Regions from separate parts of the Paenibacillus sp. FSL R5-0908 genome, predicted to be linked through region 2. Evidence: predicted binding sites of a transcription regulator. Region 2 holds the regulator's gene; each other region holds the start of a gene.
What was found. Region 2 encodes Rex, which represses fermentation and respiration genes when NADH is low (regulators of the CRP and FNR family bind a similar motif). Its sites were predicted from a motif close to TTGTGAAATATTTCACAA; they were not measured.
Positions count from the first base shown of each region.

Region 1: a site for Rex is predicted at 5,880-5,897, ahead of MKZ09_RS01120 (phosphoketolase family protein). Genes of this name have one in related genera too.
Region 3: a site for Rex is predicted at 7,302-7,319, ahead of pflB (formate C-acetyltransferase). Genes of this name have one in related genera too.

Region 1 covers NZ_JBBOUV010000001.1:223,212-234,355, forward strand. The annotation lists gene MKZ09_RS01090 (nitrous oxide-stimulated promoter family protein) at 1-250, shown strand, start outside; gene MKZ09_RS01095 (glycosyltransferase) at 299-1,450, opposite strand; gene MKZ09_RS01100 (uracil-xanthine permease family protein) at 1,656-3,008, opposite strand; gene guaD (guanine deaminase) at 3,047-4,411, opposite strand; gene MKZ09_RS01110 (hypothetical protein) at 4,722-4,910, shown strand; gene MKZ09_RS01115 (GntR family transcriptional regulator) at 4,998-5,720, shown strand; gene MKZ09_RS01120 (phosphoketolase family protein) at 5,978-8,395, shown strand; gene MKZ09_RS01125 (ABC transporter ATP-binding protein) at 8,556-10,751, shown strand; gene MKZ09_RS01130 (DUF1854 domain-containing protein) at 10,744-11,144, shown strand, end outside.
Region 2 covers NZ_JBBOUV010000001.1:5,074,237-5,085,380, reverse strand. The annotation lists gene MKZ09_RS23125 (CCA tRNA nucleotidyltransferase) at 1-1,263, shown strand, start outside; gene MKZ09_RS23120 (biotin--[acetyl-CoA-carboxylase] ligase) at 1,253-2,053, shown strand; gene panB (3-methyl-2-oxobutanoate hydroxymethyltransferase) at 2,390-3,256, shown strand; gene panC (pantoate--beta-alanine ligase) at 3,257-4,147, shown strand; gene panD (aspartate 1-decarboxylase) at 4,140-4,523, shown strand; gene MKZ09_RS23100 (tetratricopeptide repeat protein) at 4,635-5,276, shown strand; gene dinG (ATP-dependent DNA helicase DinG) at 5,403-8,264, shown strand; gene MKZ09_RS23090 (redox-sensing transcriptional repressor Rex) at 8,395-9,048, shown strand; gene MKZ09_RS23085 (amidohydrolase) at 9,035-10,336, shown strand; gene MKZ09_RS23080 (cell wall elongation regulator TseB-like domain-containing protein) at 10,509-11,027, shown strand.
Region 3 covers NZ_JBBOUV010000001.1:5,336,726-5,347,869, forward strand. The annotation lists gene MKZ09_RS24325 (cache domain-containing sensor histidine kinase) at 1-281, opposite strand, end outside; gene MKZ09_RS24330 (carbohydrate ABC transporter permease) at 310-1,140, opposite strand; gene MKZ09_RS24335 (carbohydrate ABC transporter permease) at 1,140-2,024, opposite strand; gene MKZ09_RS24340 (extracellular solute-binding protein) at 2,153-3,559, opposite strand; gene pflA (pyruvate formate-lyase-activating protein) at 3,996-4,733, opposite strand; gene pflB (formate C-acetyltransferase) at 4,950-7,211, opposite strand; gene adhE (bifunctional acetaldehyde-CoA/alcohol dehydrogenase) at 7,464-10,085, opposite strand; gene MKZ09_RS24360 (ABC transporter substrate-binding protein) at 10,495-11,144, opposite strand, start outside.

The DNA of each region.
Region 1 (11,144 bases), 4.9 Mb from region 2:
GAAAAAACACCATCATAAAGGCTTTTGTGAGGAATGTCAGGAATTAAATGAGTATGCGCGGAAGAGGTTAGCCTATTGTAAGTTTGGTGAAGAGAAAACAGCTTGTGCCAAATGTCCTGTTCATTGTTACAAACCGGATTATCGCCAAAGAATTAAAGGGGTTATGCGTTTTTCGGGTCCGTGGATGCTGCTCTATCATCCCATTGAGTCGATTAGGCATATTCCGCTACCCAACAAATTGAGAAAATAAGTGAAAACCGGACATCATTTGATGCCCGGTTTAATGTATTTTTAGGTATTATTCTCCCAGCTTTTCAGCCTTCACCAAAATCTCTCGCAAAACACGGGCAACCCGGCTTTTTCTTCTCTTTACTTTTACACTTATCCGTCTTAACGATTCTTGGTATACGGCGGTATCATTGGGTTCATAGAGTTGTTTGGCGGCAATCCGTAACGTCCTTCTCATTAATATTGCTGATGAACGTGTTGACTTCGTTCGGTATCCTCTGCGCAAGACCCGTATAGTATGTTTGTATTTCTCCAGGTCTTCGTTTGGAGGAACAAGGGCGAACAGATTTAGGGAGGAGTCATTGAACCCGTAGCTTTTGAACATGATTTTTAGATTCTCAATATTTAAGAGATTTCCTCTGAAGTGGGTTGGATGTTCTTGGTGAACTCCGACAACTTCTTTGATGCTGTGAAAGGGGATTTTTAATCGATGCAGTCGATACCCAAGATCCCAATCTTCGAGTCCATAGAGAATAAACTGTTCATTAAAACCTCCAGCACGAGTTAATTGGCTGCGTCTTATGGACACACAACGTGTGACGAGTAACATCCAAGGAGCTACATCTGTGCTGGCAAATTGCTTTTTGGTATTTGGAGGAACTCTTGAGGGAAAGGTGACTTTTGATAATGTCTCCGTCTGCTGTAGGATATCATTGGGTGTGATTAATGGGATGATTTCAGTCGCTGATTCGAAGTCAGGATTCCATAAGTTAGAAGGCGAAAGTGTATTGCGGCAATGTTCTTTTTCTTCAGGAGAAAAGTCTGGGTAGTAGTGGGTATAGGCGTCATCCCAAGAGTGTGGAATACCTGAAATTATGGACTTAGGATATTTACGGTGATACTGGTTTACGATCCTAATGAATTCAGGGAATACCAGAAAATCAGCATCGCAGAAGATGACGTATTTCCCTTTTGCCTGACTCAGCCCCAGATTTCTTACGGCAGAACGGCCGCGTTGTTCCTGTTGAGCGACATAAATAAGCGGATAAGAAGTTTGAAAGCTTTCGACCATTTCTTTAGTACCATCTGTAGAACCGTCATCTGCAACGATTACCTCGAACCGATCCTTCGGATAGGTCTGTGTCTCGAATGAAGTGAGTGTAAGTAGCAGCTGCTGAAGTCGGTTATAGGTTGGAATTATGATGCTGTAACGGATAGCCAGAATGATCACCCCCACCAATTAATAAAAGCCCTTAAATAGGATAAATAATAACAATATATTCAGGGACTTTAGCCTGGTCTAGTCAAACGCCTTTAAGGGTGGAAATAGGCAGGGGACAGGGGCCAATATGGGATGTTATTTTAAAAAAAAGACAGCCCCCAAAGGAGATCTATCGATTCCTTTAGGGGCTGCTCTTTTTTATGTTCTATTTTCCACTAGGCAATAATTTATTCAATAAGATCGCTGCCAATGAAGCAGCTAGGATAGGTGAGCCTAATAAATACTGCACGAATGTAGGTAAAGAGTTCAAGTAGTCACCAGGAATGAGTACCAACGCCAAGGTGATGATCATAGGTAAGGCAATAATGTACATTTCTTTTTCGCCGATGGTTACATTCTTCATTACTTGCACACCATTAATTGCGATGATGCCGCAGATGATGGCGAAGACGCCGCCGATTACAGCGGATGGAATGGAAGAGATCAAAGCAGCGAGTTTACCAGAACAACCAAAGAGGACAAACCATCCTCCTACAGCGAGGAAGACCCGGCGGCTGGCAACACCTGTGATGGAGATGATCCCTGCATTAGTTGAATAACCTGTAACAGGCGTCGAACCGAGCACAGAAGCAATAAGACAGCCAATCCCTTCTCCAATTACCCCGCGGTTAATATTTTTGTCTGTCAAAGGTTGATTGATTACATTGCTGACCGCAAACCATGTGCCTGTTGTTTCAGCAAGCAGCACGATATAAATAATAACCATGGTGATAATAGCTGAAAAGTTGAAGGAAAAGCCGAAATCAACAAAAGCGATCCGCGGCATGCTAAACCACTTGGCGTTGCTTATCGCTGAGAAATCTAAAACGCCCATAATATTAGCCGAAATACATCCAACTACTAACGCCATCATTACGGAAAGAATTCGGAAGATAGATCCTTTATTACGGAACAAAGTACCAAGAACCACAAAAACAAGCAGTGTAGCGCCTGAAATAAGAGCTAATAATACATTTTGATTAATTGAAGCGCCGGAGGCTCCGTAGATATTATCTCTGATCGCAACAGGCAATAAAGAAAGACCTACAATGAAAATGATTGTGCCGCCTACGATAGGCGGGATAAAGTTTTTGACGATTTTATTAAATATCCCCGCATAGCCCAAAATAATAACCAGGATAGCCCCGATTAAGCTGGCCCCTAACACGGAGCTCCAACCGAGCTCCCCGCCACCACTAGCTGCATAAATACTGACGATCGCACCCAGCGGAACATAAGAAGGACCTTGAGCGATAGGCAGCTTCATACAGAAATAGGTTTGCACAATCGTTGCAAGTCCTGCGGCAATAAAGGTGGATTGGATTAACGCGCTGGACTGATTGGGCTGTAAGCCGATTAACATCGCAATAAGGAATGGCACTACATAGACATCCATAGCCAATACATGTTGAAAGCCGAGAATGACGGATTTACTAAATGAAACTTTTTCATCGGGTAGAACAGTTAGTAGCTGTGATTCTAAATGTGCTTGCTCTTGTACGTTTGCTTGTGTTTTCACTCCGATGCCCACCTTAAGTTTTCTAGTTTAATTAATCTTTAACGCGAATGAACTTTTTCACCTTGTACCCAGACTTCACGGATATTTTCAGGTCTAGCCAGGTACATTATCTTTTGAAAAATATCTTGCAAATCCTCGTTCTCATCAAAGACTGGCAATTTCGCCGAGGGTACCTTCGTATCGATTATTTGAACATCCCATGCATAACCTTCTAGTAACCGGCCGATAGGTAAGCTTAAGCTTTCTCCGCCGCCAGCGGTAGCAAGATAAAAGGATTCATGGATCGTAATTCGTGATCCGGGTACTCCGCGGTTTTGTGCAGAAAGTGAGGGATTCACACCATCCTCCAGCATTCTTGAAGATATTACGGCTTGTCTAATGTTATCGAAGAGACTAGGTGAAAAACCTCCGGAAATATCAGAGCCTAAACCAATCTCAACGCCTTTGGCATGGAAGTCAGCGATCGGAATGACACTATTGGCAAAATACGCGTTGGATATCGGACAATGAGCAATAGCTGTTCCTGTCTCTGCAAACAAATTCACATCATCTTCATCTAAAAAATTACAATGAGCCATGACAGATTTATCACTGAGCAGACCAAAATCATGCAAGGCAAAAGCATCGTTCTTCTGGAACCGTTCTTGCACATAACCGTGCGCCCAATCACTTTCACTACAGTGCGATTGAACATACGTATCATATTTAGCGGCTAGTTCTCCCAAGCCTTGTAAAGCCTCATTAGTGCAGCTTGGAATGAATCTTGGTGTCACTACTGGATAAACGCCTTGTTTAGTAGATTTAGCAAGTTCTTGTACAGCTAGTATAAATTCTTCCGTATCCACTAGTGCGGTGTGGGTGTCGGAGTCGCGGTAATTCTCAGGATTTCCCTGCGGATCGTCCATAACCACTTTTCCAACGAGTCCACGTTGCCCTTTTTCCGCACATATTTTAGCTAATAATAAACTGGCCTCTTTATGCACCGTTGCAAAATAAAGTGCTGTAGTTGTTCCGTTTGCGAGCAAAGTACCAACCACGTCATCGTAGACTTTTTTTGCAAAAGCCAGGTCTGAGAATTTAGACTCCAGTGGGAAGGTATAAGTATTTAGCCAATCATAGAGCGGGATATCTAATGCAGTTCCAGATTGAGCCCATTGTGGCGCGTGTACATGCAGGTCGATAAAGCCGGGCAAAAAATACTGGCCTTCAGCTAATACATGAAAATTGTCCTGACCTTGATAAGCATCAAGCAAGGGTTGATAGTCGGGGTGCTCCGGTGCAACAATCATTTCTATCATCCCATCCGAATTGATACAGAAGAGATGGTCCTTTAAAATTTGAATTTCTTTTGGGGATAGGCTAGAAAATGAAGTGCCTAGGAATATTTGCATATAATTTCTCATGATTTCCGCCTTAATGTTCGTCTTTTGGTGTGCATTCGTTATTATAATCCGTGAAAATGGATAAGTCCAGACCAAAAGTCGAATAAAGGCGTAATTGACGGATAGGAAGAGCTGAGGAGTTGAAACCGAATATGACGCATAGACGTCGCTTCGCTAGGCTAGAATACAGAAAAAGATAGGGGGAAGTAAAAAATGCTCGTCGGCTTCGAATCCTTTACGGTTATAGGAAATGAATGCGGTTACTATCTTGTGATATAATAGATGAAATCGATCAATAGTTTGAGAAAATTGGATTAGGAGTGTTGCCTGGATGAGAAGATACAACATTTGGCGCCCGTTGATGTTAATTATTGTTGCTGTACTTACAAAAAGCTTGGTCACTAACCTGTGTATTTTGTTTGGTATGCAGGCTGAATCAGCAAGTAGTATGGGGACGCTGGGCATGGTCATTGCCGGTTTAGTGATGTACAATCGCATGACAAATCGCCGACGTAAATAAGCTGGCCGGATAGATTATAAACGTCTGGTTATTATGTTATAGTAAAGGTTGAAATAAAACTTGTATCGACCTGAAAAGGAGTACTTCATGACACAGTTTGTCTACAAGCAAATTATTGATGACTTAAAAATGAAAATTTTTGCTGGGCAGTTTCCCGACATGAAATTACCGGATGAACGAACGCTTAGTGAAACTTATCAAGTGAGTCGTAGTTCTATTAAAAGTGCTCTGACTAAAATGGCAAATGCCGGCATTATTTTTAAAAAGCGTGGCTCAGGGACATTTATAAATCCTTTATACATAAAAAATGAATCTATTTTTAACTACGAAGGTTCTAATTTAGGTGTCACCGACAATTTTCAAATGAATGGGAAGAAGCCAAAGATTAAAGTTTTGAAATTCGAGGTCATTCCACCAACGGAAGATTTGCAACGGGATCTGTTTTTAGGCCCGCATGATTTTGTTTACAAAATCGTTCGCTTGCGTCTTTTTGATGATGAACCCTTTATGATTGAAACAGGTTATATCCCAATCAAAATTGTACAGAATTTAAATCAGACCATTATTGAAGGATCTATCTTTAATTATTTGGAGGATTCACGAAATCTGGCGGTAACCAAATCCTTTTTATCGATATCCGCAGAACCCTCTGAGGCTACGGATCAAGAGTTGCTGCATTTGCAGGCGAATGAGCCAGTAAGCATTATGGAAGGGATTTTCTTTTTAGATAATGGCACGCCATTTGAATTCTCCCATATGCGCTTCCACTATAAATACTTAAAATTTAATACCTTTGTGTCCGTTCATTAAAAGTAAGACTGGGGAATTTTTCTCGGTCTTTTTTTTTTTATTTTGTGCAAAATAGATGAAGGACAAGTAGCAAATATCCCTGCAAACTACAGACCATATTTTTACATATATATTAATATTGACGTATTTTTACAGACAATTGACACCGTTTTTCATACTATGTTCATATTTTCACAAAATTGGACCGTATCATTTGTTGAAAAGGTTGAATTAATTTTTCGCGGCGGTATGATGTACTTGTGGAAGAAATTACGGCAATGCAGACACAGAAAAAATTTTGGGGAGTGGAAGAAATGGTATTATCCATGGATGTTGATTACTCATCAAAAACTTATTTAGAGAAGCTTGATGCATACTGGCGCGCAACTAATTACATCTCTGTAGGTCAACTGTATTTGAAAGATAATCCGTTGTTAAGAGAACCGTTGAAAGAAGCAGACGTAAAGATTAAGCCAATTGGACACTGGGGAACTATTCCTGGCCAGAACTTTATTTATGCCCATTTGAATCGGGTCATTACTAAATATGATTTGAATATGTTCTATATCGAGGGTCCTGGTCATGGCGGTCAGGTCATGGTTTCGAACTCCTATCTCGATGGTAGCTATACTGAAATTTATCCGGAAATCACACAAGATATCCCAGGACTGAAGAAATTGTTCAAACAATTCTCTTTCCCGGGTGGAGTTGCTTCCCATGCTGCCCCTGAAACACCTGGATCGATTCACGAAGGTGGCGAATTAGGTTATTCTCTATCCCACGGTGTAGGTGCAATTCTGGATAATCCAGATTTAATCTCCGCTGTTGTTATTGGTGATGGAGAGGCTGAAACTGGCCCATTAGCAGCTTCATGGTTCTCCAACCGGTTCATCAATCCAGTTACTGATGGTGCAGTTCTGCCGATCTTGCACTTAAATGGTTTCAAAATCAGTAACCCAACGATTCTGTCTCGTCAATCCAAAGAAGAAATTACTTCATACTTTAAAGGTATGGGTTGGGAACCGTTCTTCGTTGAAGGCGAAAATCCTGATCTAATGCATCCAGAAATGGCTAAGGTGCTTGATACCATCGTTGAAAGAATTGAAGCGATTCAAAAGAATGCACGTGACAACAATGACCTTACGCGTCCGGTTTGGCCAATGTTGGTCTTCCGTTCTCCTAAGGGCTGGACGGGTCCAAAGCAATGGGATGGTGTTCCGAATGAGAACTCGTTCCGTGCCCATCAGGTGCCGATTCCAGTGGATCAAAAGAATATGAAACATGCTCCAGCGTTATTGGAGTGGATGAACAGCTATAGACCAGAAGAATTATTTGATGACAATGGTCGACTGAACGCTGAACTTGCTGAGATTCTGCCAACTGGCGACAGACGTATGGGAATGAACCCAGTTACTAATGCTGGCAACCAAATTAAAGATCTAAACTTACCGAATTTCCGTAAGTTCGCACTTGATAATTCCAAACCAGGTGAAGTAATAGCACAAGATATGGCCGTTCTGGGTAAATACATGAAAGATGTTATCTCTCTGAACGAAGAGAACCGCAATTTCAGAATTTTCGGACCGGATGAAACAATGTCCAACCGTCTGGGACCTGTCTTTGAAGTAACGAAACGTCAATGGTTGGATCAAGTGATTGAACCGAATGATGAATTCCTAGCTTCTTATGGCCGTGTTATCGATTCCCAGTTGTCTGAACATCAGGCGGAAGGTTTGCTTGAAGGTTACGTATTGACAGGTCGCCATGGTTTCTTTGCAAGCTATGAAGCTTTCTTACGTGTCGTGGATTCGATGATTACTCAGCATTTCAAATGGCTGCGTAAAGCAACAGATCAAAGCTGGCGTGCGGATATTCCATCATTGAATGTGGTAGCAACTTCAACTGTATTCCAACAAGACCACAATGGTTATACTCACCAAGATCCAGGTTTGCTAGGTCACTTGGCTGATAAAAAACCAGAATTTATCCGTGAGTATTTGCCGGCTGATGCCAACTCCTTGCTGGCTGTCTTTGACACCGTCTTAAATGACCGTCAAAAAATTAACTTGATTGTTTCTTCCAAACATCCTCGCCCACAATGGTTCAGTGCGGATGAAGCACAAGAGCTGGTGGATAAAGGACTGAAGATTATTGACTGGGCAAGCACCGATCAAGGTGGAGAGCCTGATGTTGTCTTTGCTTCTGCAGGTACAGAACCCACTATCGAAAGCTTGGCTGCCATCTCTATCCTGCATGAAAAACTGCCGAACCTTAAGATTAGATATATTAACGTGGTAGACTTGTTGAAACTGAGAAGTCAAAAATTAGATCCGCGTGGCTTATCTGACGAAGAGTTTGATCAATTTTTCACAAAAGATAAACCAGTTATCTTCGCTTTCCACGGATATGAAGGCCTGATTAAAGACTTGTTCTTTGATCGCCATAACCATAACCTGCACGTACACGGATATCGCGAGAATGGCGATATCACAACACCATTCGATATGCGCGTATTGAATCAAATGGACCGCTTTGACTTGGCGAAGGAAGCTGTTCTGAGCTTGCCTAATGCTAATGACTATAAAGCGATCGCAGATGAAATGGATGCTATCGTTAAGAAACATCACCAATTCATTCGTGAAGAGGGTATTGATTTGCCAGAAGTAGAGAACTGGGTATGGAAAGCTTTGAAATAAGCGTATAGCCAGTACCATAGGAAGTAATACAAAAAGACACCTTTTGAGGTGTCTTTTTATTTGTTTAAATAACCATACAAAACAATTATAATCATTTTTTCATCTTTACCACTGTAAATATATGTGAGTAAATAGGTGGGTAAAGAAAGGGGAGAAATGTATGACATCTATTGATAAACTTCCCAAGTCTATAGAAATACAGCTTACAGAACAACCTTTATTTCACTCTGTATCTGATTTAATGAAGGATGGGCAATTCGGTGAGCAGTGGCTTGTATTGACTGAGAAGGAGGTTTCCGTTTGGGGGACGGACGGGAAACTGGTCTCAAAGCTTCTAGTCTCGAATATTACCGATGCCCGGGTAGTAGGCGGGGTAGGCGGCGGCTCGTTGCTTGTGGATACCCAAGAGGGGCCTATTATACTTATACGTTATACAGCATCACTTACCTCTATATTTGGTTTTGCTGCTAAATTAATTGGCGCTGTAGCTAAAGGAGAGGAACGGCCAACCGCTTCTGAAAAAGAGTTTCCAAGGAATTGTCCAAAATGCCGCAATCCACTGCCGGAAGATTCGCAAGCTTGTCCGGTGTGCAAGAGTAACGGCAAGGTTCTATTTCGGATGCTGAGCTACGCCAAGCCTTATAAGATCCAAATGATCGCTGCGGCGATTATGTTGATTTTTACTACATTGGTAGAGCTTGTTCCACCTTTTTTGACGAAGATGATCGTTGATAATGTGTTGACAGAAAAGGATATGGGCTCAACGCTTCTATGGATTGTGATCGGGCTAGCGGCCACGTCCTTAGTAATTACTTTAATGCAGACTGTACGTGGACTTATAGGGGTATGGATTGGTTCCAAAATCATGGGTGATCTTCGTCATGATGTGTATCATTCCTTGATGAAATTATCGTTATCTTTTTTCGACCGAAGACAATCTTCGCAATTTATTGGACGGGTGAATAATGATTCAGAGGCGATGCGGCAATTTATGACTGACGGTGTAATCTGGGTCTCGGGTGAATCGCTGCGGGTAATCGCTATTTTCACTATTATGTTCAGTATGGATTGGAAGCTGACGCTGCTTGCTATGCTGCCTATGCCGCTTATGGTGGTGCTGTCGACTGTGTTATGGCCGATGATTGGCAGACGTTGGTACCAGCAGTGGAGATCTATTTTTAGATTAAACGCTTTGGTTGGCGATTCTTTGCAGGGGATTCGTGTAGTCAAAGCATTCGGCCAGGAAACAACAGAGATGTCACGTTATACGGTCGCCAATAAGGAGCTGGTGCGGCATAATATTCGGATCGAAGGTTTATGGCAGGGGATGTTTCCTGCTTTTGCGTTGGTTGCTGGTGTGGGTACGTTATTAATTTGGTTTTATGGCGGAAAAACGGTGATAGAGGGTCAATTATCCATCGGTACGCTAATCGCTTTGGTGACCTACCTTGGGATGCTTCTCGGACCTTTGCAGTGGGTGAGCCAAATGATCAACTGGGCCAGCCATGCGATTTCAGCAGCAGATCGGGTCTTTGAGATTATGGATACACCGTCAGATGTGCCTGATACAGTAAATCCAGCAGCCATCGGCCGCGTAAATGGTGAGGTTGAGTTTAAGCGGGTTACTTATGGATATGAAAAACATCATCCTGTGCTCAAGAACGTGAATTTAAAAGTGGGTGCGGGCGAGATGATTGGTCTGGTCGGACATTCAGGTGCTGGTAAGTCGACGTTCATTAATATGATCTGCCGCTTCTATGACACAGATGAGGGAACCATTACCATCGATGGTGTGGACATCCGAAATATCAGCCAGTCAGATCTGCGTAGTCAGATCGGTGTAGTGCTGCAGGAGACGTTTCTATTTGACGGAACGATTGCTGAGAATATTGCCTATTCTAAACCGGACGCTACGGAATTAGAAATCATGCGTGCTGCAAAAATCGCCAATGCCCATGATTTTATCGTTCAATTGCCGGATGGCTATGATACCAGAGTCGGAGAACGTGGCCATAAATTGTCCGGTGGAGAGAAGCAGCGAGTGTCTATTGCCCGAGCAATAATTCACGATCCACGAATTCTAATCCTAGATGAAGCAACGGCTTCTGTAGATACAGTGACCGAGCGGCAAATTCAAGAAGCGATCTCGCGACTGGTAAAAGGCAGAACGACATTCGCGATTGCCCATCGATTATCCACGCTAAGAAATGCGAACCGGCTTGTAGTGCTTGAACGCGGGAAGATCATTGAAGTGGGTACACATGAGGAATTGCTTGCAGCAGAAGGTGCTTACTTCAAGCTAGTTGAGGCACAGAAGGAAATGTCGCAGATTAAGGGGGTTGAGATGCATGAGTGATCCGAATCTTGTTAACGGGGAATTGAATCCTAAAGATCCCTATGAGATTAACATTCTTGAACCGGGTGCAATCTCTTTTAGCCGCAGTCAAGGTGGCGTGTTTCAAGGAGTAGTGGAGGGTCAAGTCTATGAGGAATTAATTCTTTTTCGTATATTTCCATTCCAATATACCACGGAGTATATTTCAGTTCGTAACTCCAAGAGTGAAGAGATCGGAGTCATTCGTGACATTGATCAGCTCGATGAAGAAAGTCGGGTGGAAGTGGACACAGAGCTCCGGCTGCGGTATTTTCTCCCGGTTGTAACCCGCATTGATTCTATTAAGCAAAAAGCGGATATGTGGATTTGGGAGCTGCAAACAAATCTGGGCCAGACCCGGATCGTTATGCGGAA
Region 2 (11,144 bases):
TGGGTTGGAGGATGTATTCGCGATGAGCTATTGGGTAGGCCAGTGCATGATATGGATATTACAACCTCAGCACTGCCAGAGGAAGTGATAGCTATCTTTGCGCGCAGTGTGCCAACAGGATTAGCTCATGGTACGGTCACCGTGATACAGGATGGTTGTGGGTTTGAAGTGACGACATATCGGACAGAAAGTGGTTATGTAGACCATCGTCGTCCTGAACATGTTTTTTTCGTCAACGATGTGAAGGAGGATCTTCGTCGTCGTGATTTCACGATTAACGCGATTTGCTGTGGATTAAATGGGGAACTTATTGATCCTTTTGAGGGTGAGAAGGATCTACAGCTGCAGGTGATTCGCTGTGTAGGCGATGCGGAGGAGCGGTTTGACGAGGATGCGCTTCGCATGCTTCGCTGCATTCGTTTTGCATCGGTGCTGGATTTCTCCATCGCGAAGAACACGTGGAGGGGCCTGATGCGCCAGCGGGATAAGCTGGCGCATATTGCTGTGGAGCGTGTCCGCGCGGAGCTGGACCGCATCGTCGAGGGGCCGCATCCTCTGCGCGGCCTCGGCATGCTAGCGCGCTGCGAGCTGCTGGCGCGCGGCAAAGCCCCGTTCCCCTGGACCGGAACCGATATGGCGGCTGCTGCCGCCTTAACGGCCGGGATCGGGGAACTGGAGAGCGCCCGCCTGCGGTGGGCGCTTCTCCTCCATGCCCTGAAGCAGTCGGCCCAAGAGGCCGATGTGCTGCTGCGGGCATGGACGTTCTCGGGGACGACGCGGAGCGGCGTCGTCCAGGTGCTGCGGGTCCGCGAAGCTTGGACCGCTGCGATAGAGGCCATGCCGCCGGGTACGGGCGGCATGGAAGGTCTGCGGCGGCAATGGATCGCCGCGGTGCTGGCCTTCGGCGTGGAAGCCGCCGAAGGGTGGCTCTCGCTGCTGGCGATCCTGCCAGCCGCCGCACCTACTCTTCCCACTGCGGCCTCTTCTGTCTTTTCCGTCGTGGAATCGTCAGAGGCCTCAACCTCACCTGCCGCTGTAAATGTACAAGCGGCAAGAGAATGGATCGCTCAAATGCCGCTAACCAGCCTTTCAGAGCTTGAGATTACAGGCCATGAGCTGGTGGAGGCTTTGGACAAACGTCCGGGACCATGGCTAGGCAAAATGTTAAATGGACTCCTGCAAGCGGTCGCTTCAGGTGATTTACCTAACGATAAACAATTATTGCTGCTTGAAGCAAAAAGGATGGATGGACATGAGCGTTGATAAAGCGCTGTCGCTAACTGAGCTGAAGCGAGAGACCTCCGCTTCGAATTGGGTAGGCGACATTCAGTTGCTGGAAACTGTGGTGTCCACTCAAGAAGAAGCTAAGTTTTTAGCCGAAAACGGCGCGCCGGAAGGGACAACTGTCATCGCGGAGGAACAGACGGGTGCCCGAGGCCGAATGGGAAGAAAGTGGTTTTCTCCCCGTGGCAAGGGCATTTGGATGAGTATTGTGTTACGGCCCCAATTACCCTTGTCGGAGACTCCGCAGCTGACATTGCTGGCTGGGGTTGCCGTCTGTAAGGCAATTCGACGGGTAACGGGTGTAGATGCCGGCATCAAATGGCCGAATGATCTGCTCGCAGGCGGTCGTAAGATTTGCGGGATTTTACTCGAATCTTCTCTAAGAGAAGGGGAGCTTCATTATTGTATTGCTGGAATTGGCATTTCCGCGAACCTGACAGAGGAAGATTATCCTGGTCATCTGCAGGAGGTCGCGACTTCACTTCGGATCGAGCGGGGAGGTGCTCCAGTTGACCGTTCTGAGCTGGTAAAAGCGGTTTTGGACGAGCTGGAGATGCATTACAATTTGTACATGAAGCAAGGTTTTAAACCCATCAAAGAGCTCTGGGAGTCCATGTCAGTGACTTTGGGTCGCCAGATCGCACTGAATAGCCCTCAGGGGCGTTCTGAAGGTGTGGTAGTAGGTTTGGATGAAATAGGTGGTCTGCTGCTTAAAAACAGCTTGGGAGAGATCTCTAACGTATGCTCAGGTGAGATTGAACTTTTATAATATTTTTTATATGACAAGGGTATCATCCCTTGTCATATTTTTTTCGTGTAATTCCGAGCTTTTTTTGTTATACTATGGGTCGGAGGCGGTATCGTTTATCGAACTGTACTCTTGAACGGAAGAACATTTTTATATTTTTATTATTGGAAATACCTTCATAACTGCGTTTGACGGTTACGTTGGATTCTGCTCTGAGCCGTAAGGACCGAGACAGAAGGGACGATCGCAAGTGACTCTTTTTTGCCCTTCGGACCTTTTTAGCAAATGATTGCTAAAAGGTTTTTTTGTTGCGATTTTTACGGGCAGGTTACTTAAAAAAGGAGGACGAAAAGAGAAATGGCAAACAAACAAGCGCTAAATATTGTAAAAATGAAAAAAATGAAAGCAGAAGGTGTGCCACTGAGCATGCTGACCGCTTATGATTATCCGTCTGCAGTTCTTGCAGAAGAAGCAGGTATCGACCTTATTTTGGTTGGTGACTCTCTTGGGAATGTAGTCCTTGGATACGATACAACTTTACCGGTAACCATTGAAGATATGGTCTACCATACCCGCTCGGTAACTCGAGGAGCACAGAGCACCTTTATCGTGGCGGATATGCCATTTATGACTTATCACGGAAGTGTAGATGAAACTCTGCGGGGTGTGCGCAGATTAATGCAGGAAGGGCGGGCTCATGCCGTCAAAATGGAAGGCGGACTCGAGATTTGTGAGACTGTAGCTACGGTTGTAGCTGCGGGAGTCCCTGTACTGGGACATATCGGTCTTACGCCTCAATCCGTGAATATGATTGGTGGTTACCGGATTCAAGGCAAAGATGCCAAAGATGCGCAACGCCTGATGGATGAAGCTAAGGCGCTTGAGGCAGCGGGTGCTTTTGCGATCGTACTGGAGCTAGTAACGGAAGAAGTAGCCCAAGCGATCTCTGAAGCGCTTAGTATCCCAACCATTGGGATCGGTGCAGGCCGTTACTGTGATGGACAGGTATTGGTTTTCCATGATTTGCTGCGGTACGCCTCACCTTACCGTGAGAAACGTTTTGTCAAAACCTATGCTGATGTGGGTAATGTAATCCGTGAGGGCATCAGCCAATATGTGAAGGAAGTGAAGGAACGTTCCTTCCCAGATGAAAGTCACGTTTTTAATGCAGATGAAACGGTTTTGGAATCTTTATATGGCGCTGCAAGAAAGGAAGGGAAATAAATGAGAGTCGTCAGAAGCATTGAGCAGCTGCGCGAAGCTTTGGAGTATATGAGACAAGGTGGCCACGCCCCGATTGGGTTCGTTCCTACGATGGGATATTTGCATGACGGACATGCCAGTCTGCTTCGCCGGGCTGGAGAAATGAGCAACACAGTGGTAATGAGCATTTTTGTGAATCCTTTGCAATTCGGGCCAAACGAGGATTATGATTCCTATCCGCGTGACGAGCGTCGTGATTTGGAACTCGCTGAACGTGAGGGAGTAGATATTGTATTTATCCCCAGTGTGGAAGAAATGTATCCGCAGCCTACTCGGACTACGGTCTCGGTATCGGAGCTTACTACCCGTCTTTGTGGGGCTTCCCGCCCTGGGCATTTTGATGGTGTAACCACAGTGGTTAATAAATTCTTCAATATCGTACAGCCGGATTATGCTTTTTTTGGGCTGAAGGATGCTCAACAAGTTGCAGTGCTTCGCCGAATGGTGTCCGATCTTAATATGAATGTTGAAATTATCCCTTGTCCGATCGTTCGTGAAGGGGATGGACTTGCACTCAGCTCACGTAACGTATTCTTGTCTCCTGAGGAGCGTAGTCAGGCATTGGTGTTATCTCGTTCCTTACGTGAAGCACGTCAGTCTATTGAAGAAGGAAAAGTAAGAACCGTTGCTGAAGTGCGGGAATTGTTGACATCGGTTATTTCCAGCTCACCTCTTGCGGTGATTGATTATGCGGAGATCCTAACATTCCCTGATCTTGAAGGATTAGAGGATGAAGCTCTTTTATCAGAAGTGGATGGGGAAATTATTATAGCGCTCGCCGTGAAGTTTGGTAGAACACGTTTGATTGATAATAATGTATTTATTCCAAAGGAGGTTGCTGCACTTGTTTAGACATATGATGAAATCCAAAATTCACCGCGCAACAGTAACGGAAGCGAATTTGAACTATGTGGGCAGTATTACCATTGATGAGAGCTTGATGGAAGCCGCGGACATTCTTGAGAATGAAAAAGTTCAAATTGTGGATAACAATAATGGTTCGCGACTGGAAACCTATGTAATCCCTGGACCGCGTGGAAGCGGAGTGATCTGTCTTAATGGTGCCGCAGCTCGTCTTGTTCAGCCGGGCGATACAGTAATTATCATTTCGTATGCGATGTTGTCCTCGGAAGAACTGGAGTCACATAAGCCAACGGTGGTATTCGTGGATGAGAATAACAAACCAGTGAAGCTGGCTGATCATGAATTGCATGCTACAATCGCTTAATGTATGGACTTACGCCATGTAATGAATGGCAGGGATGAAAGACCCCGATCTCGCAGAAAATGAAGTCAGGCAAGCTGAACTGATTTCATCTTCAGTAAGGGGGGATCGCCCATGTTTCAACATTTGTTTGCTGAAATGAACAAGGTGCTTCAGGAGATCGTAACAGATTACCCTACAGCGGAGGGTGCCCGCCGGAACGAGCTTTTATGCAATTATAATATGCTGCATAGACTGAGCGATAAAGTGATGGATGAATGGCTCGCTTTCGCTGAGAAGCTTAGTTCCTTTCGCGAAAGTGCGGATTTTACAGCAGTGGTCGAAGAGGAAGTGCCGGAACAGGAAGCACCAGAGCTGTGTATGGATTCCTTTGTAAGAGGTCAGGGGTATTATAAGCTGCTGATGTATGGAAAGTGTATTGATCAGTTTAAAGAAGTTATTGCGCAATACCCGGATAGCTTGGCTGCTCGATTATATTTAGCCATCTCTTATCTGCAGGAAGGTGACGGTGAGTCCGCTTGGAGTCATCTGAACCATATGCTGGGCTTGATACGGGAAACCAAGCTGAAAGCCATGGTTTATAATGCTTTAGGCTGCATACGAGCCTCACAGGAACGTTTCAATGAAGCGCAGGAATTGTTTGATCTTGCTTTGCAGCATGACCCTGCGCTTCCGGAACCAAACGTTAACTTAGAGGTATGCCGCCGTCGTGGAGGGAAGCTGCATTTTGGAAATCAGCTGGTTTCCCTTTTGTAAAAGAATAACGGTTTTGGAAATTTCCATTCAAGCGATGCATCCCCTGAACCAGTGGTGTGCATCGCCTTTTTTCGCAACTTCTGTTATGCTGATTAAGAGTCTCAATTGAAAGGGAATAGAATTATAATGAAATTTGCCGTGCTTGATTTTGAAACAACAGGAACCCAATCCGTGGGTGAAATTATCCAGGTTGGCCTTGCAATTATAGAAGAAGACCGGTCCATCTCCCGGGTATATGGTTCCTATGTCAAGCCCGGAACGCCGATTCCTCCTTTTATAACAGGTCTGACGGGGATTACTGATGATGATGTGAAGGATGCGCCTGAGCTGGATGAGATGATGATGGAGCTTGTTCCGCTCTTGGATGATGTTGTGCTCGTAGGGCATAATGTCGCTTTCGACTTCCATTTTTTACAAAATGCTTTAGATCGTTGTGGTTATTTGCCATTTCAAGGGCGGATTTTGGATACGATTGATTTTCTCAAAATTTGCTTTCCTTCGCTCACATCTTATCAGCTAGGCTCTGTCAGTGCTCATTTTGGAGTGACGCATGATCGTCCGCATCAGGCAGATAGTGATGCACTTGCGACTGCTTTAGTGCTGTTGAAATGTCTTGAGGAGCTCTACGAGCTGCCGCTGCTTACGATCCAGAGACTCTGTGAGCTGTTTACTGAAGAGGATAGTGATCTGGGCTGGTACTTTGATGGTCTGCTGCGAGAGCGGGAAGCGGAGACGCTACAGCCTGAAGGTGATCTGACTTTCTATCGTCAATTAGCGCTTGCAGTAGGAGACTGGACGGAGTTAGCGCCACCTAGAGATGAGCATGCTGAGAATCCGCTAGCGAATTTATCTTTTACTGATTATATGGACGAAGTAACCAAACGACTTAAAGACACATTACCGCAGTATGAAAGCCGGGAAGCTCAGGATATTATGATCAATGAGGTGATGACGGCACTTGCCGAAGACAAACACCTACTGATCGAAGCGGGCACAGGAACCGGTAAATCGCTCGGTTATTTGTTGCCTGCCATTTATCAAAGCGTTCGCACCAATGAAAAAGTCATGGTCAGCACTCATACTATTAATCTGCAGGACCAATTGCGCGAGCGGGATATCCCTTTGTTAACGCAGGTAGTTCCTTTTCCGTTTAAAGCTGCTATTTTTAAGGGAAGAGGACATTATTTGTGTCTGCGTAAGTTTGAGCATAAAATTAATAAAAAGGACTTTATAAGCCCAAGGGAAGATGCGCTTACTGCCGCTCAGATGATCGTATGGCTCACTCAAAGTGAATCAGGGGATGATGAAGAGCTGAATTTAAGCGGCCGGGGTGGTGATTTCTGGGAGACGGTGGCAAGCGATACCGACTCCTGTCTGGGCCGTTCCTGTCCGTGGTTCCGCAAATGTTATTATCATAGGGCTAAGCATGAAGCTGGGATTGCTGACGTGGTCATTACAAACCACTCTAAGCTATTCGCAGATGTTAAGGCTGGGCACCAGCTGCTTCCGGCTTACGAGCATCTTGTCATTGATGAAGCACATCATTTAGAAGATGTGGCTGGTAAACATCTTGGCATGCATATGAAGCATTTCACTGTGGCACACACGTTATCGCGACTGTATAAAGATAGCCGAAACGGACAGCTTCCTGCTCTGCGCCAGATATTACAGTCGTCAGGCAGTGAAGAGGCTTCAGAATGGAGCGGAGTCATCGATCGGATTTACCCGGATCTGCTTACCGTCAAAGAAACCTGGGATGCACTCAGCGACAAGCTGTTCAGCCTTTTGCCGGAACGCAGTGATGCAGGGGCGGGGGAAGCGGGACAACTGGTTATGCGGTTGCTTCCCGCCCGTAAGCCGAAGGATTGGGATGAATTAGTTGCGCTAGAGAACACTATGAATCTGACGTTAAGCGACATCATCCGTAAGGGTGATAAAATGCTTAACGAGATGCGTGACCAGGAAAGCCAATCCTCAGCAGACAGTCTTGTTACTGATATTAGCGGTTTATTTAAGGATTTGGCTTCCATTCGTGAGCAAGTAAGATTCTTTATGGGGCTGAATGACGATAATGTAGTATATTGGCTGGAGGCAAATGGAAATTACCGCAGCAAATCACTACAGCTGTATGCCGTCCCTGTGGATGTTAGCAGCCAGCTTAAAGAGTTGTTCTTCGATAAGAAAAAAAGCATCGTGCTTACCTCGGCGACGCTGTCTGTAGATAAATCTTTTCAATTTATGATTGATAATCTCGGACTTAACGAAGCTGCGGAAGAGGGACGTCTAATGACCTCACTCCTTCCATCTCCCTTTAAGTATCGTGAGCAGGCACTGTTAGTTATACCGCGTGATTTTCCTAGTGTGAAGGGCAGTGTGGGCGATGCTCGATTTGTCGATACACTCGTACAGTCATTATCGGAAGCTGCTAAAACAACACGTGGGCGGATGCTGGTTCTGTTTACTTCTTATAAAATGCTGCGTCAGGTATATGATCCGCTTAAAGAGGCTTTGGCCTCACAAGAGATTACGGTGCTTGGTCAAGGCGTGGAAGGTGGCAGCCGGAGTAAGCTGATCCGCCGCTTTCAGGACAGTGCAGCATCCGTTCTGCTGGGGACGAGCAGCTTCTGGGAAGGTGTAGATATTCCAGGTGAAGCACTGACTTGCCTGGCCATCGTGAGACTTCCGTTTCAACCGCCGAATCACCCGTTGGCGGAAGCGAAGTCGGAGTTATTGCAGGCCCAGAAGAAGAATCCGTTCATGAAATTATCTGTTCCTCAAGCGGTTATTCGTTTTAAGCAGGGATTCGGAAGACTGGTTCGCACGGCGCAGGATCGCGGAATAGTTATTGTTTATGATACAAGGGTTATTGAATCTCATTACGGAAAGTATTTCCTTTATTCATTGCCTGGTCCCAAAATGGAGCATATGCTTACTGATCAAATGGTCCCCCGCATAGCGGAATGGCTAGAGGATGGCGGCGCTTCTTAAAACGCTCGTCTTCAGTTTAGCTCCTCCTTATCCTTAAGGGCGGTCTGTTACAGTACCGCCCTTAGTAAGGAGAGGTAGACGTTTGAATATGGATTTACACAAGAACATTATTATTTTTAGGAGGAAAAATATGAAATCGGATAAAATATCAGAAGCCGTTGTTCGCAGACTGCCTGTGTACTTGCGTTTTTTGAATGATCTCCAGAATCGCGAAATATTAACAGTTTCCTCTCAGGAACTTGGACAAAAGCTTGATCTTAATCCCGCACAGATTCGTAAGGATTTAGCATATTTTGGTGACTTCGGCAGAAAAGGTATCGGCTACGATGTAACGTATCTTATTGAGAAAATCCGTCATATCCTGAAGCTGGATCAACAGCTTAATGTAGCTTTAGTTGGAGCAGGTAATCTCGGACATGCCTTGTCTAATTACAATGCATATCTTAAAGATACTATGAAAATCACGGCTATATTTGATTCGTACGCTCCTAAGGTTGGACGTAAGATCAACTCCCTTACTGTGCAACCGATGGATGAACTAGGCAGCACGATTCGTGAGCAAGGTATTCGCATTGCCATTATTACCGTACCTGATTCAGAAGCTCAAAATGTAGCAGATATTCTCATTTCTTCTGGGATTGAAGCGATTTTGAACTTTGCCCCTGTGATTCTGAAGACACCACCGAATATCCGGGTGCATGCAGCTGATTTTACAACTGATCTGCAAAGTCTTGCTTATTACTTGCGGGATGGAAAGGAAGAAAGCGAACATGAACAACAATAAAACGATAATTAAGGGCGGGTATTTTCTGACTCCGGGAACGGATGAGCCGGTTCTGAGTGGATATATGACTATTGAAGATGATTTAATCACTTACATAGGAAAAGAAGAGCCTCAGATGGAAGCTGGAGTGCAAGTGGTTGATGGCAGCCGTCTGCTGTTCATGCCTGGACTTGTAAACACACATGGTCATGCGGCGATGTCTTTGCTGCGTGGATATGGAGATGATTTAGCGCTACAAGTGTGGCTTCAGGAGAAGATGTGGCCGATGGAGGAAAAGTTCACCGGTGATGATGTATACTGGGGAACCTCCTTATCTGTATTGGAAATGCTGAAGGGTGGAACTACGACCTTCCTCGATATGTATGATCATATGGACCGAGTAGCCGAGGTAGCTGAGTTATCAGGTATCCGTTCCGTATTGATGCGTGGTGTGATAGGGTTATGTCCAGAGGATGTACAGAATCACAAGCTTGCGGAAGCGATTTCTTTTGCCCGTAACTGGCATGGAAAGGCTGACGGTAGAATTACTACTATGATCTCGCCACATGCCCCTTATACTTGCCCTCCGGACTTCCTGGTTAAGTTCGTGCAGGCAGCGCATGATCTGGATTTACCGATGCATACGCATATGTCCGAAACGAAACGTGAAGTGGAACAAAATGTGGCGGATTACGGGTTGCGTCCTGTAGCTCACTTAGAGAAGCTTGGAATGTTCACACGTCCCTCGATAGTTGCACATGGTGTTCATTTAAATGATGAAGAGATTGAGATCTTGGCTCGCCATAATGTGGGTGTATCTCATAATCCGGGCAGTAATTTGAAGCTGGCTAGCGGAGTGGCTCGGGTTACTGATCTTCTAAAAGCTGGTGTGAAGGTGTCTCTTGGCACGGATGGCGCGGCAAGCAACAATAACTTGGATATGTTTGAAGAGATGCGGCTTGCAGCTCTCATTCATAAGGGTGTCAGCGGTGATCCAACGGCTGTTCCAGCTCCAGAGGCTCTGCGTATGGCTACAGAATATGGCGCGCAGTCCATCTTTTTAAATAATGTAGGCAGACTTGCTGTAGGGATGAAAGCTGATTTCATTGCTATTGATATCGATCAGCCGCATTTGCTGCCACACACAGATCTGTTGTCTCATGCAGTTTACTCTGCTAGCGCTAAGGATGTTGAGCATGTGTGGGTGAATGGTAAACAGGTCATCAAGCATGGACAATGCTTAACCCTGGATGAGGAAGCTATCCGGCGTAAAGCGCAAGAAGCCTTCGAAGGTTTATTGAAGCGTTAAGTCTGGAGAATAACGAATAAATAATAGGCTGCGACTTTTTGCTTTTAGCAAAAGTTGCGGCCTTTTGTGCATTTTTAAGGCTGGGAAAGCTAGAAAATTATGAAATTTTGGATAAACACGCGGGTGTGTTATATAATCAAAAAAGATATATTACTAGAAAGGGAGCTGTACCTTGAAGAAAAGGAAAAAATGGATCCTCCTGGGGTCAGTTCTGATTCTGCTCCTGGGGTTTGGACTTATCCAGTTCTATGCCTATATTATGAAAGATCAATGGAACGAGCGTGATATCGCTAAGGATGTTGCCAAAACCAGAGCGGGTCTAACAGAGGTAACCAAAGCACAAAAATCGGTTTGGGATGAAAATGCAGTGTACTGGGTATTAACAGGGAAAAATGAAGCCGGGACTGCTCTTATGACCTGGGTCCGCTTTACGGTAGATGGAAAATTTGCTGAAGGCGACGATGCAGTGTTTGCTGAGGAACTAAGTAAAGGAACCTCGGAAGCCCAAATACGCGGCATTATCAAAGCTGATCTTCCGGACATAACGATTGAACGCTTGCTGCCGGGAGTATATAACGGAGAGTATGCTTGGCAGCTTTTTTATAAACAGAGCGGTCGGTATTATTATCAATTTTATCGCTTTTCGGATGGGTCCCGAATGGGCGAAGGTTACAGTTTACCTAAAAGTTAAGCTGAACATAAGGAAATTAAGGGTGGCATAGTAAACAAGCGAACTTAGTATAAGTTCGCTTGTTTACATTTATTTGATGTACAAAAGTGATATACTAAGTGATATACTGAATGGGTG
Region 3 (11,144 bases), 260 kb from region 2:
TTCAGTTGCTCAGCATCAGTCAAATCCTGGTTGTTAGGATCATCTGCACTAAGGGCCATATGAAATACCGAGGTAGCAATTCCGTTGTCTGTAACGTTATCCATATCTTTTAATACATTAGAAATACTGTAGCTAATCGCTTTAAGTGAGTATTCCGACTGCTGGCTGTACTTTTTTTCAATAGAATTATAAGTCACAAAAAACATAAGCATGCCTAGAATAAATAAAGGAATGATAATCAGGCCCAAAAATGCCGTAAATAATTTATAGCGCAAATTCATCGGCTAGTGCTCCTGACTGAGAATAAAGTTATCCTTTTACGCCGCCCGCTGTTACACCTTCAATAATTTTCTCCTGCAGAATAGCATAAATGATAATTACCGGCAGTACGCTGAAGACGATACCGGCTGACATTTGTGCATAGTTCATCTGGTATTGATCACGGAATTGGACCATACCTACTGGAAGCGTTCGCAGCTCGTCATTCGACAGGAAGTAGTTAGCTAGCAAGAACTCGTTCCAATTTCCCAGGAAATTAACAATGAATACCGTAACCATAGCCGGAACCGTTAGAGGTACAATAATTCTAGCAAAGATACCCGGTGCCTTCAAGCCATCCATGACCGCAGCTTCTTCTATTTCTCTAGGTAAATTTCGCATAAATGCTGCTAAAATAATGATGGTAAATGGAATCGCGTTGGCGATATAAGGAATGATCAACGCCCAGTGGGTGTTCAGTATTCCTAACTTACGTACAATCGTATAAATCGGCAGCATTAAAGCATTATTCGGAATGAGCATTCCTACTAAAACCAGTGAGAACAAAATAGTATTCCATTTTCCCTGTCGCATCCGCGTAACCGCAAAAGCAAACATAGACGCAAGCAGAATGGACACTACAGAGGCAAGGATCGAAATGTACAAACTGTTGAAAAAGTAAGTACTAATCTTGGCATTTACCCAAGCTTCCACGTAGTTATTGAAGACGAATTCCTTTGGGATGCCAAAAGGATTAAGCGCAATCTCATTATTATCCTTTTTCACAGATGAGAATAATACGAATAGGAAAGGAAACAGGATCACTAACAAATAGAATAAAAGGGCAATATGTGGCAGACTCTTTTTCAGGGCGCGTGGCATCAGTATTCAATCCTTTCTGTACGACGTGCAATCAGCAGCTGATAAAGGACTGTAACCACCAGTGTAAACGCAAAGATCAGGACAGCGATGGCATTTCCGTATCCATACTTAAAGTTCGTGATCGCATATTTAATCATGTATGTTGCCATTACATCGGTTGAACCTGCAGGTCCCCCCTTAGTCATAACGATGACGATATCCGCAGCTTTCATTGCTCCAGCAATCGATAGCATAATTACAACCGAGATGATCGGTACGATTAGAGGAAGCGTGATACGAGTAGCGCGTTGAAATCCAGTTGCGCCGTCAATGGCTGCAGCTTCATCCAATTCACCAGGAATAGCTAGAATCGCAGCTAGCACCATAACGATATAAAATCCAGTCCACTGCCAAGCATTCGTTAACAAAATAGAAAGCATTGCAAATCTTTCATCTGACAGCCAGTAAATAGGATTAATTCCTACTAGACTAAGGAGCTTATTAAAAAGTCCAATATTGGGCTCATAGATAAACCCCCAGAGAATACCGATAACCGCTGTAGACATAATGGAAGGCATAAAGACTGCTGTCTTATATAAGCCCTTTAACTTTTTCACATTAGAAATCAATAATGAAAAGAATACGATCAACGGTACCTGTATACATACGGAGAAAAGAATAAACCAACCGTTGTTTTTAACAGATATCCAGAATCGTTCATCTCCCAGCGCTTTCTCATAATTACTTAATCCGGCTGATTTAACCGTCTCCGATACACCGTTCCAACTAGTAAAGCTGTAATAAATAGAACTAAAAATGGGGTAAATGAAAAACATCGTGAACAATATCAATGCTGGAAGAACGAAAAGGAAAAATACCACTGGATTTCTTAATGCTTTATTCATGACTACCTCCGGTTGCTTTGACATCTGGCGAATAGTGAATGCTTCAGATCAAGTGCAAACACATATTTTCTTTGATTTTAAAAATGCACCCTGGATTTAGCACCAGGGTACATTCAGTTTGCAGCTATTTATTCAACTGCTGCGTTTGCTTCTTCTTGTACCTTTTGCAAAGCTTCGCCCATTTTCTCAGGAGTCGTCTGATCGCCAATCAGTTTTTGAATTTGAATGTTACTGATTTCTGTAGTTACATCAGCTTGAACAAGAGAGTCAAATGCTGGGAACGAAGATTGTGAGTTGTTAAGTACACCTACGATTTCGCTCATCAGATCATCAGTAATATTCTCATTCAATACGTTTTGGTCAATCTTCATTGCTGGCAATACACCATCTTCAACAAGTCCGCGCAATTGCATTTCTTCATTAAATAAGTTTTTAATAAATGATTTCACAGCAGCCAATTGACGTGGATCTTTTTCAGCAGATGCAGAGAAACCATAACCATTGTTCACATCGCGCATCAATGCAGTTTGGTCACCCGCTCCGCCTTCAACTGCTGGGATATTGAAGAATCCAACTTTACCGATCAAACCTTCGCCAGATTGACCCGTTTTAAATACGGAGGATTTCCAAGTACCATCATACAGCAGGATCGCTTCACCACTAGTGAATTGTGTTGTGTATTCAGCATATTCAAAGCCAAGTTCGCCTTTTTTGAAGTAGCCTTTATCAACCCATTCTTTGTATTTCGCAAATCCTTTTACTACATTTGGATCAGACCATTTAGCTTCGCCTGTTGCAAATTTAGCAGTTACATCCGGACCTGCATAACGTGACCACAGGTGGTTAGCTAACATAAGTGGTACCCAACCAGCTTTGGATGCACCAGCCAAAGGTACTTTTCCATCAGCCTTGATATCAGCCAATTGTTGTTCCAATTCAGCAAATGTTGTTGGAGCCTTCCAGCCCTTGCTTGTATAGTATTCTTTGTTATAGAAGAAGCCTTCACCAGAACCACCGATTGGCAATCCATAGATTTTTCCTTCATAAGTGAAAGGATCCAGATTTGAGAATTTATCCTTAATTCCAAGTTCCTCAAGAATTGGAGTCAGGTCAAGTAATTTACCTTCTTTAGCATAGATCTTGGAGTCAGGGCTACCGAACAGATCGAAGATTTCCGGTGGATTACCGGCAGCCATTTCGCCACGCAATTTTTCTTTACGGTTTACATCTGAATCTACCCCATCGAGTTTAAAGGTGAGACCCGGTACATCCTCTTGTACCTTGTTAACTACTTCTTCGAGAATAGCCAGACGTTTCTGCTTGTCTGCACCGATTTGAGTGTGACGAATCGTCATTTCAAATGGCTCGTTATTTACCGGTTCTTCTGTTGCTGGAGCATTTGTAGCGGCTGAGTTCGTCGCGGTAGCGTTTCCATCTCCTTTGTTAGAAGACTCATTGTTGTTGCCTCCGCAACCAGTCAGTAAAGCTGATGATACGAAAATCAGGGACAATAGCAAAGTCATACTTTTTTTCATTTCTTGTGACCCTCCCTATATATTGATGTGCTTTACACTTCTTATTATAGAAAACAGACTTCATTATCGTAAGGTTAAGATTCATCCACTATAGGGATAAAAATCTCTAATGTAAGCGGAATCAACTACATAATAAGTTATATTATCTAACACAAAAATGTTAATTCACTTTATGTATTTGTTTTTTTCATCACAAAACTTTGTTTTTCTTTAAAACATGTAATGAAAATATCTAATTAGTCATATTACCTGACATATTCATTTATTATCTACCCCATTAACCACGTGTAACTATAGCATGTCTTTATTAGGAATAGTATAAAATTCCCCCTCAAGGGAGCTTTATCCCCTCCCTTTTTTACTTCCTCATAACAAAAAAACGCACCTTCAGTGATCAACCACTGAGGGTACGGTCTCTCTTAAAAATAGCTATCTATTATACCAATGCCGTTTGCTTACGACCTTCTTCGACCAAGCGATATGCCCGTTGCACTTCTTCTTCTGTTGGAGAAGGCACTCCATCCAGTTCATAAGCTTTGCCGAGCATTTCCCATTTATAGATACCCATCTGATGATAAGGTAAGATTTCGAATTTCTCGACGCCATTTAAGGTTCCAATATAACGACCTAAGTTAATGAGATCCTCTTCACGATCATGAATACCAGGAACATATACATGTCGGATCCACATCTTACGATTATGGTCTGAGAGCCAGCGTGCAAGCTTCAAAGTTCGATCATTGGATTTACCGGTTAACTTGATATGCGCTTCTTCATCAATATGCTTCAGATCAAGCATAACCAAATCTGTAACGTCCAATAAGTCATTAATCTTGTCACCTTCGTTGTAGCCATTACTATCTAAAGTGGTGTGCAGATTCCAACGCTTCTTCACTTCCGTGAATAACTGCTTTACAAATTGCGCCTGCAAGGTTGGTTCTCCACCGGATACAGTTAACCCGCCACCGGATGAACGATAGTAGTTTATATATGGCTCGATCTCCGAAAGTACTTCTTCTAGAGTCATTTCTTTACCTTCATCTAAAGCCCAAGTATCAGGGTTATGGCAATACTGACATTTCAGCAAGCAGCCTTGCATAAATAAGACAAATCGAATACCAGGTCCATCAACGGTTCCAAAGGTTTCCAAAGAGTGTATGCGACCTTTAATCATAGGATGTCATCCTTTCGCCACGCCAGACTAACAGTCCCTTTTTCAACGATGAAGCTCCCTGTCCTTGAGACTGTCATATCCCTATATCGCGGCAATAAAATTTAAAATTTTAACAATTCTCAAACAAGATATTACCGCCCTTGAGACAAGGGCGGTATCTTCCTTGCAATTATTTCAATGTAGTACTAATTCAAAGATCTTCATGACAGGAACAAATTACATCGAACCGTGGAATGTACGGTTGATTACATCCATTTGTTGTTCACGAGTCAGCTTGATGAAGTTAACTGCATAACCGGATACACGGATAGTCAATTGTGGATAGTTCTCTGGGTGCTCCATAGCGTCCATCAGCTGTTCACGGTTAAATACGTTAACATTCAGATGCTGAGCGTTGTTATGGAAGTATCCATCCATCATGTGTACCAGGTTAGACTTACGGGAATCCTCGTCTTTACCAAGTGCCTTAGGTACGATGGAGAATGTGTTAGAGATACCATCTTGTGCATCGGAGTAAGGCAGTTTAGCTACAGAGTTCAGGGAAGCCAAGGCGCCTTTCTTGTCACGTCCGTGCATTGGGTTAGCACCTGGTGCGAAAGGTTCACCTTTCTTACGTCCGTCAGGTGTAGTACCTGTCTTCTTACCGTACACTACATTCGAAGTAATGGTCAGTACCGATTGAGTCGGCACAGAATCACGATATGTTTTGTTTTTACGGATCATAGTCATGAAGGTTTCAACCAATTCAACTGCGATGCTGTCTACAGCATCGTCATTGTTACCGTAGCAAGGGAATTCGCCTTCGGTTTCGAAGTCGATCGCAATACCTTGTTCGTTACGAATAGGTTTTACTTTGGCGTATTTAATTGCGCTTAGTGAGTCAGCTGCAACGGACAGCCCAGCAATACCACAAGCCATCGTACGCAGAATGTCACGGTCATGCAGCGCCATTTCGATACGTTCGTAAGAATATTTGTCATGCATATAGTGAATGATGTTCAAAGTGTTAACATAAGTCTTAGCCAACCACTCCATCATCGGTTTGAAACGTTTCATTACTTCGTCATAATCCAGATATTCAGAAGTGATCGCTGGGAATTCCGGTCCAACTTGTGCTCCGGATTTTTCGTCTATACCACCATTGATAGCATACAGCAATGCTTTTGCCAGGTTGGCACGAGCGCCGAAGAACTGCATTTGTTTACCGATACGCATTGGAGATACGCAGCAAGCAATTGCATAATCTTCACCCCAGTATGGACGCATTACATCGTCATTTTCATACTGAATTGCACTAGTTTCGATGGAAACCTTGGCACAATATTTTTTGAAGGCTTCAGGCAATTTTTCGGACCACAGTACAGTTAAGTTTGGTTCCGGAGCTGGACCCAAGTTGTACAGGGTGTTCAAGAAACGGAAGCTGTTCTTGGTAACACGAGTTGTTCCGTCTTCAGCCATACCACCGATGGATTCAGTTACCCATGTTGGGTCGCCGGAGAACAGATCATTATAGTCAGGTGTACGCAAGAATTTCACGATACGCAGTTTCATTACGAAATGATCGACGATTTCTTGTACTTGTTCTTCAGTCAAAGTACCTTCAGCAATATCGCGTTCTGCATAGATGTCCAAGAAAGAAGACACACGGCCTAGGGACATCGCTGCACCATTTTGCTCTTTAACTGCTGCAAGATACCCGAAGTATACCCATTGAGTAGCTTCTTTGAAGTTGGTCGCTGGTCTGGAAATATCCATACCATGAGCGGCTGCCATTTCTTTCAATTCGCCAAGTGCACGAATTTGCTCGGACAGCTCTTCACGCAAACGAATGATATCTTCAGTCATGGAATCAACTTCAAGCTCAGTTTGTTGTTGTTTTTTGTCTTTAATGAGGAAATCAATACCGTACAGAGCAATGCGGCGATAGTCGCCGATGATGCGTCCGCGGCCGTAAGCATCAGGAAGACCTGTAATTACGCCGGATTTACGCACAGCTCTCATGTCTGGTGTATATGCATCAAATACGCCTTGGTTATGCGTTTTGCGAATGTTCGTAAACATGTCAACGATGTTTTGTGGAAGCTCGAAGCCATAAGCCTTCGTAGCATCAACCATCATCTTGATCCCGCCGAATGGCTGGATGGAACGTTTGAAAGGAGCGTCAGTCTGCACACCTACAATTTGTTCCTTGTCTTTGTCAATGTAGCCTGGAGCATGTGAAGTAATTGTGGAGACAGTATCTAGGGAAACATCCCATACGCCGCCTCTTTCTCTTTCTTCCTTGCTCAATTGGGAAATAATCTTCCACAGTTCAGTTGTGTTACTAGTAGGTCCTACGAGGAATTCTTCATTTCCCTCATAAGGCTTAATGTTGCTTGCGATAAAGTTGTTAACGTCAACTTTTCTGGACCATTTACCTTTTGTAAAACTTCTCCAACCGGATTTCACTTCTTGTACATCTTTTTCAATCACCGACATGCTAAATCCCTCCATCTATATTTATAATATTTGTAGAGATCGCGGGCTTGAAGGTTGATCCCGTGTCTCGTGATCCCAAGAAAGATATGGTTGTTCGAAAATTCACAATCATTGTTCCATGGATGGGACCGTTGTTTATATAAACATTTTAGTTTATTTTCTATAAATAGACTGTGACAAATATCACCTTTCGGGTGATATTTGTCACTTATATCTAATCCACAACCATCCTATTATCTACTTAACCAAATATTAATTATCAAATCTTCCGTAGAAAGCATTACGGTATACATCTGCAAGTTCAGATACCAGTGGCAGCTTAGGATTGGCAGTTGTACATTGATCTTCAAATGCACGGTCAGCCAAGTAATCTACACGGGATTCAAAATCCTTAGGATCAAAGCCCAATTGTTGGAAGGATTCTTCGATACCCAGTTTTTTGTTCATGTCGCGAATAGCATTGATCAGGCTAGTTACACCTTCTTCAGTTGTGCGAGCTGGCAATCCCAGAATGCGGGCGATTTCTGCATAACGCTCGTCAGCTACGAAGTGTGAATATTTAGGGAACGAAGCGAACTTCGTAGGTTTCTTAGCATTGTAACGAATAACGTGTGGCATAAGGATCGCATTAGTACGACCGTGAGCAGTGTGATATTGACCGCCCCATTTATGCGCCAAACTGTGGTTAATACCCAGGAAAGCATTAGCAAAGGCCATACCAGCAAGTGTTGATGCGTTATGCATTTTCTCGCGGGCAACTCTGTCGCCTTCAAGCGCCGATTTTTCAAGGTATTGGAATACCAATTGGATTGCTTTAATTGCCAGACCATCAGTGTAGTCACTCGCCATAACAGATACATAAGCTTCGATAGCATGTGTCAATACGTCCATACCTGTATCAGCTACAGCAGTTTTTGGCAAGCTATATACAAACTCTGGATCAATGATAGCTACGTCTGGAGTTAGCTCATAGTCAGCCAAAGGATATTTAGTATGTTGTTCAGTTGTTTTATCGGTAATAACTGCGAAAGATGTTACTTCCGAACCTGTACCCGAAGTAGTTGGAATCGCTACAAACTTAGCTTTGTTTCCAAGTTTAGGAAATTTGTAAACCCGTTTACGGATATCCATGAATTTTTGTTTCAGACCGTTAAAGTCTGCGTCTGGATGTTCATAGAATAACCACATTCCTTTTGCAGCATCCATTGGGGAACCACCACCAAGTGCGATGATGCAGTCCGGTTGGAATCTGTTCATCATTGCTGTACCTTTTTCAACTGTAGTTGTCGATGGATCTGGTTCAACTTCCGAGAACACTTCGATCGCTACAGGAGTTTGGCGTTGACGCAGATAATGTTCAACTCTCTCAACATATCCAAGCTTAACCATCATTGGGTCAGTGATAATTGCGACACGTGTGATATCAGGCATTTTGGTCAGGTACTGTGTAGCGCCTTTTTCGAAATAGATCTTGTCAGGTACTTTAAACCATTGCATATTCACGGTACGACGATTCACCCTTTTCACGTTGATCAAATTGATTGCTGTAACGTTTTGCGACACGGAGTTACGACCATAAGATCCGCAGCCCAGCGTCAACGAAGGGATGTTAGTGTTATAGATATCGCCGATCGCACCATGAGTGGAAGGCGAGTTAACGAGAATACGTCCTGTTTGCAGACGGTTGGAGAACTTCATGATTACTTCTTCGTTGTTGGAGTGGATAGCCGAACTGTGGCCCATACCACCAAATTCAACAACTTGTGCTGCGCGTTCGATACCTTGATCTGCGTTTTTAACTTTGTAGCAAGCAAGCACAGGACTCAATTTTTCAGCGGACAATGGATATTTAGTGCCTACACCTTCAAGTTCTGCTACCAGAATCTTAGTGCCGGCAGGAACTTGAATACCGCACATTTCAGCAATTTTCACTGCGGATTGTCCAACGATTGCTGGGTTAACCGCACATTTATCAACGTTCATAGCGCCGCTAGTAAGTTTGGCAGCTTCTTCTTTGTTAACAAAGTAGCAGCCATTAGCGATCATTTTCTTTTTCACTTGATCGAAGATTGGTTCTTCGATAATAACAGCTTGCTCGGAAGCACAGATCATACCATTATCAAAAGTTTTGGAAAGAATGATGTCCGTTACGGCTTGATCGATATCCGCGCTCTTTTCGATGAATGCTGGTACGTTACCAGGACCTACGCCAAGAGCTGGTTTACCACAGCTATAAGCTGCTTTTACCATTGCAGAACCGCCTGTTGCGAGAATAAGTGCAACGTCTGGGTTGTTCATCAAAGCATTTGTTTTGTCCATCGTTGGCATTTCAATCCATTGGATACAATTCTCAGGTGCGCCAGCTTTTACAGCCGCATCATGAAGAATTCTAGCAGCTGCTGCACTACACTCTTGCGCAGATGGGTGGAAACCGAATATAATAGGGTTCCGTGTCTTAATCGAAATCAACGCTTTAAACATCGTGGTGGATGTAGGGTTGGTTACCGGTGTGATACCCATTACAATTCCGACGGGCTCAGCAATTTTTTGGAAGCTCTCATAAGCATTGTCTTCAATAACGCCTACTGTTTTATCGTATTTAATTCCGTGCCAGATATATTCTGTCGAGAAGATGTTTTTAGTAATTTTGTCTTCGTAAACCCCGCGGCCAGTTTCTTCTACAGCCAATTTAGCGAGGTACATATGTTTGTCGAGTCCAGCCAACGCCATTGCATGAACGATTGTGTCAACTTGCTCTTGATCCAGCGCCATGAATGCCTCATGTGCTTTTTTCGCTTTATCCACCAAAGTCTGAATATACTCTTCAGCGGTAGTTTGTTTAACTTGGGCGGCGACTTCGTTCTTAACTGCCATCTCCCTCGTCCTCCTGTCAATTTTTAGGTTGTTTTTCTCTACACATTTATCTTATCACATCATTTCCACCTTGTATAGTGAAATCTTTCACAAAGTATAAAGTTTTTTTGATTTGTTTTCAAAGCGCTTTCATTCGATCATTTTATAGGTTTTTTACCATTATTTATGCTGTAATATCCCTTAAATCTAAAGTTTATGTTTAAAAAGACAAGAACCAATACCCATTTTCTACCTTTTCGTTCGCAAAAATTTTTTAAAAAAAGCAAATCTAATTTTGTTGACACTCTATTTTTTCCCATGACCCTCTAAAAAATAGTCGAGTGTCACCCGTCGTGTTAATTTATAAAAATATCAATAATATAAACATAAAAAAACCGACTCCTAAAGGAGCCGGTTCTGTTCTTCCTAGCTATTCTACTTTAATTGTGTCGAAGAATTTCTCTTGCACTGTTTTGGCGGCAGCTTCAAGCTGTGTCTTGGAATCTGTTCCTTTTTTGGAGAACAGCTCTTGAATTACATTGGACATGGTTGCATAGTAGTCCTGTGTATTGTATTGTGCTTCCGGTTTACCATCCAGCAAACCTAAAATATCAGGGCTGTATTGATATACATTTGTATATTTATCATACACAGCTTTTGTTTTCTTACCGAAGTCAGAATCTGCAGAATAGTAATCTAAGAGCGGCGGAATAAAGTATTTGCCATCCGTTGTACGTTGTTGCAGAACCGCATCCAGTGCTTCTAGACCTTTATCAGAGAAGTAATCAAATGTAATATAACGGAATGCCATTTCTTGCTCGTCTGGGGTTGCATTTGGATTGATTACAAGGTAGTCACCACCAAGTACCCCAGTGTGTTTTCCGCCTTTTTCCATCGCAGGCATTGGATACGTAAGTACATCTTCTGGTTTCAGACCGCCTTGATTCAACGCTTGCTCAATAACGCCGTCAGATCCAGCCATTACCATTGCTGTACGACTTTGTTGGAATGCGCCTACAGCATCGCCCCAGCCTAGTGCCCAGTCCTGAGGAATCGCGTTTGCTTCCCATCTAAGTTTCT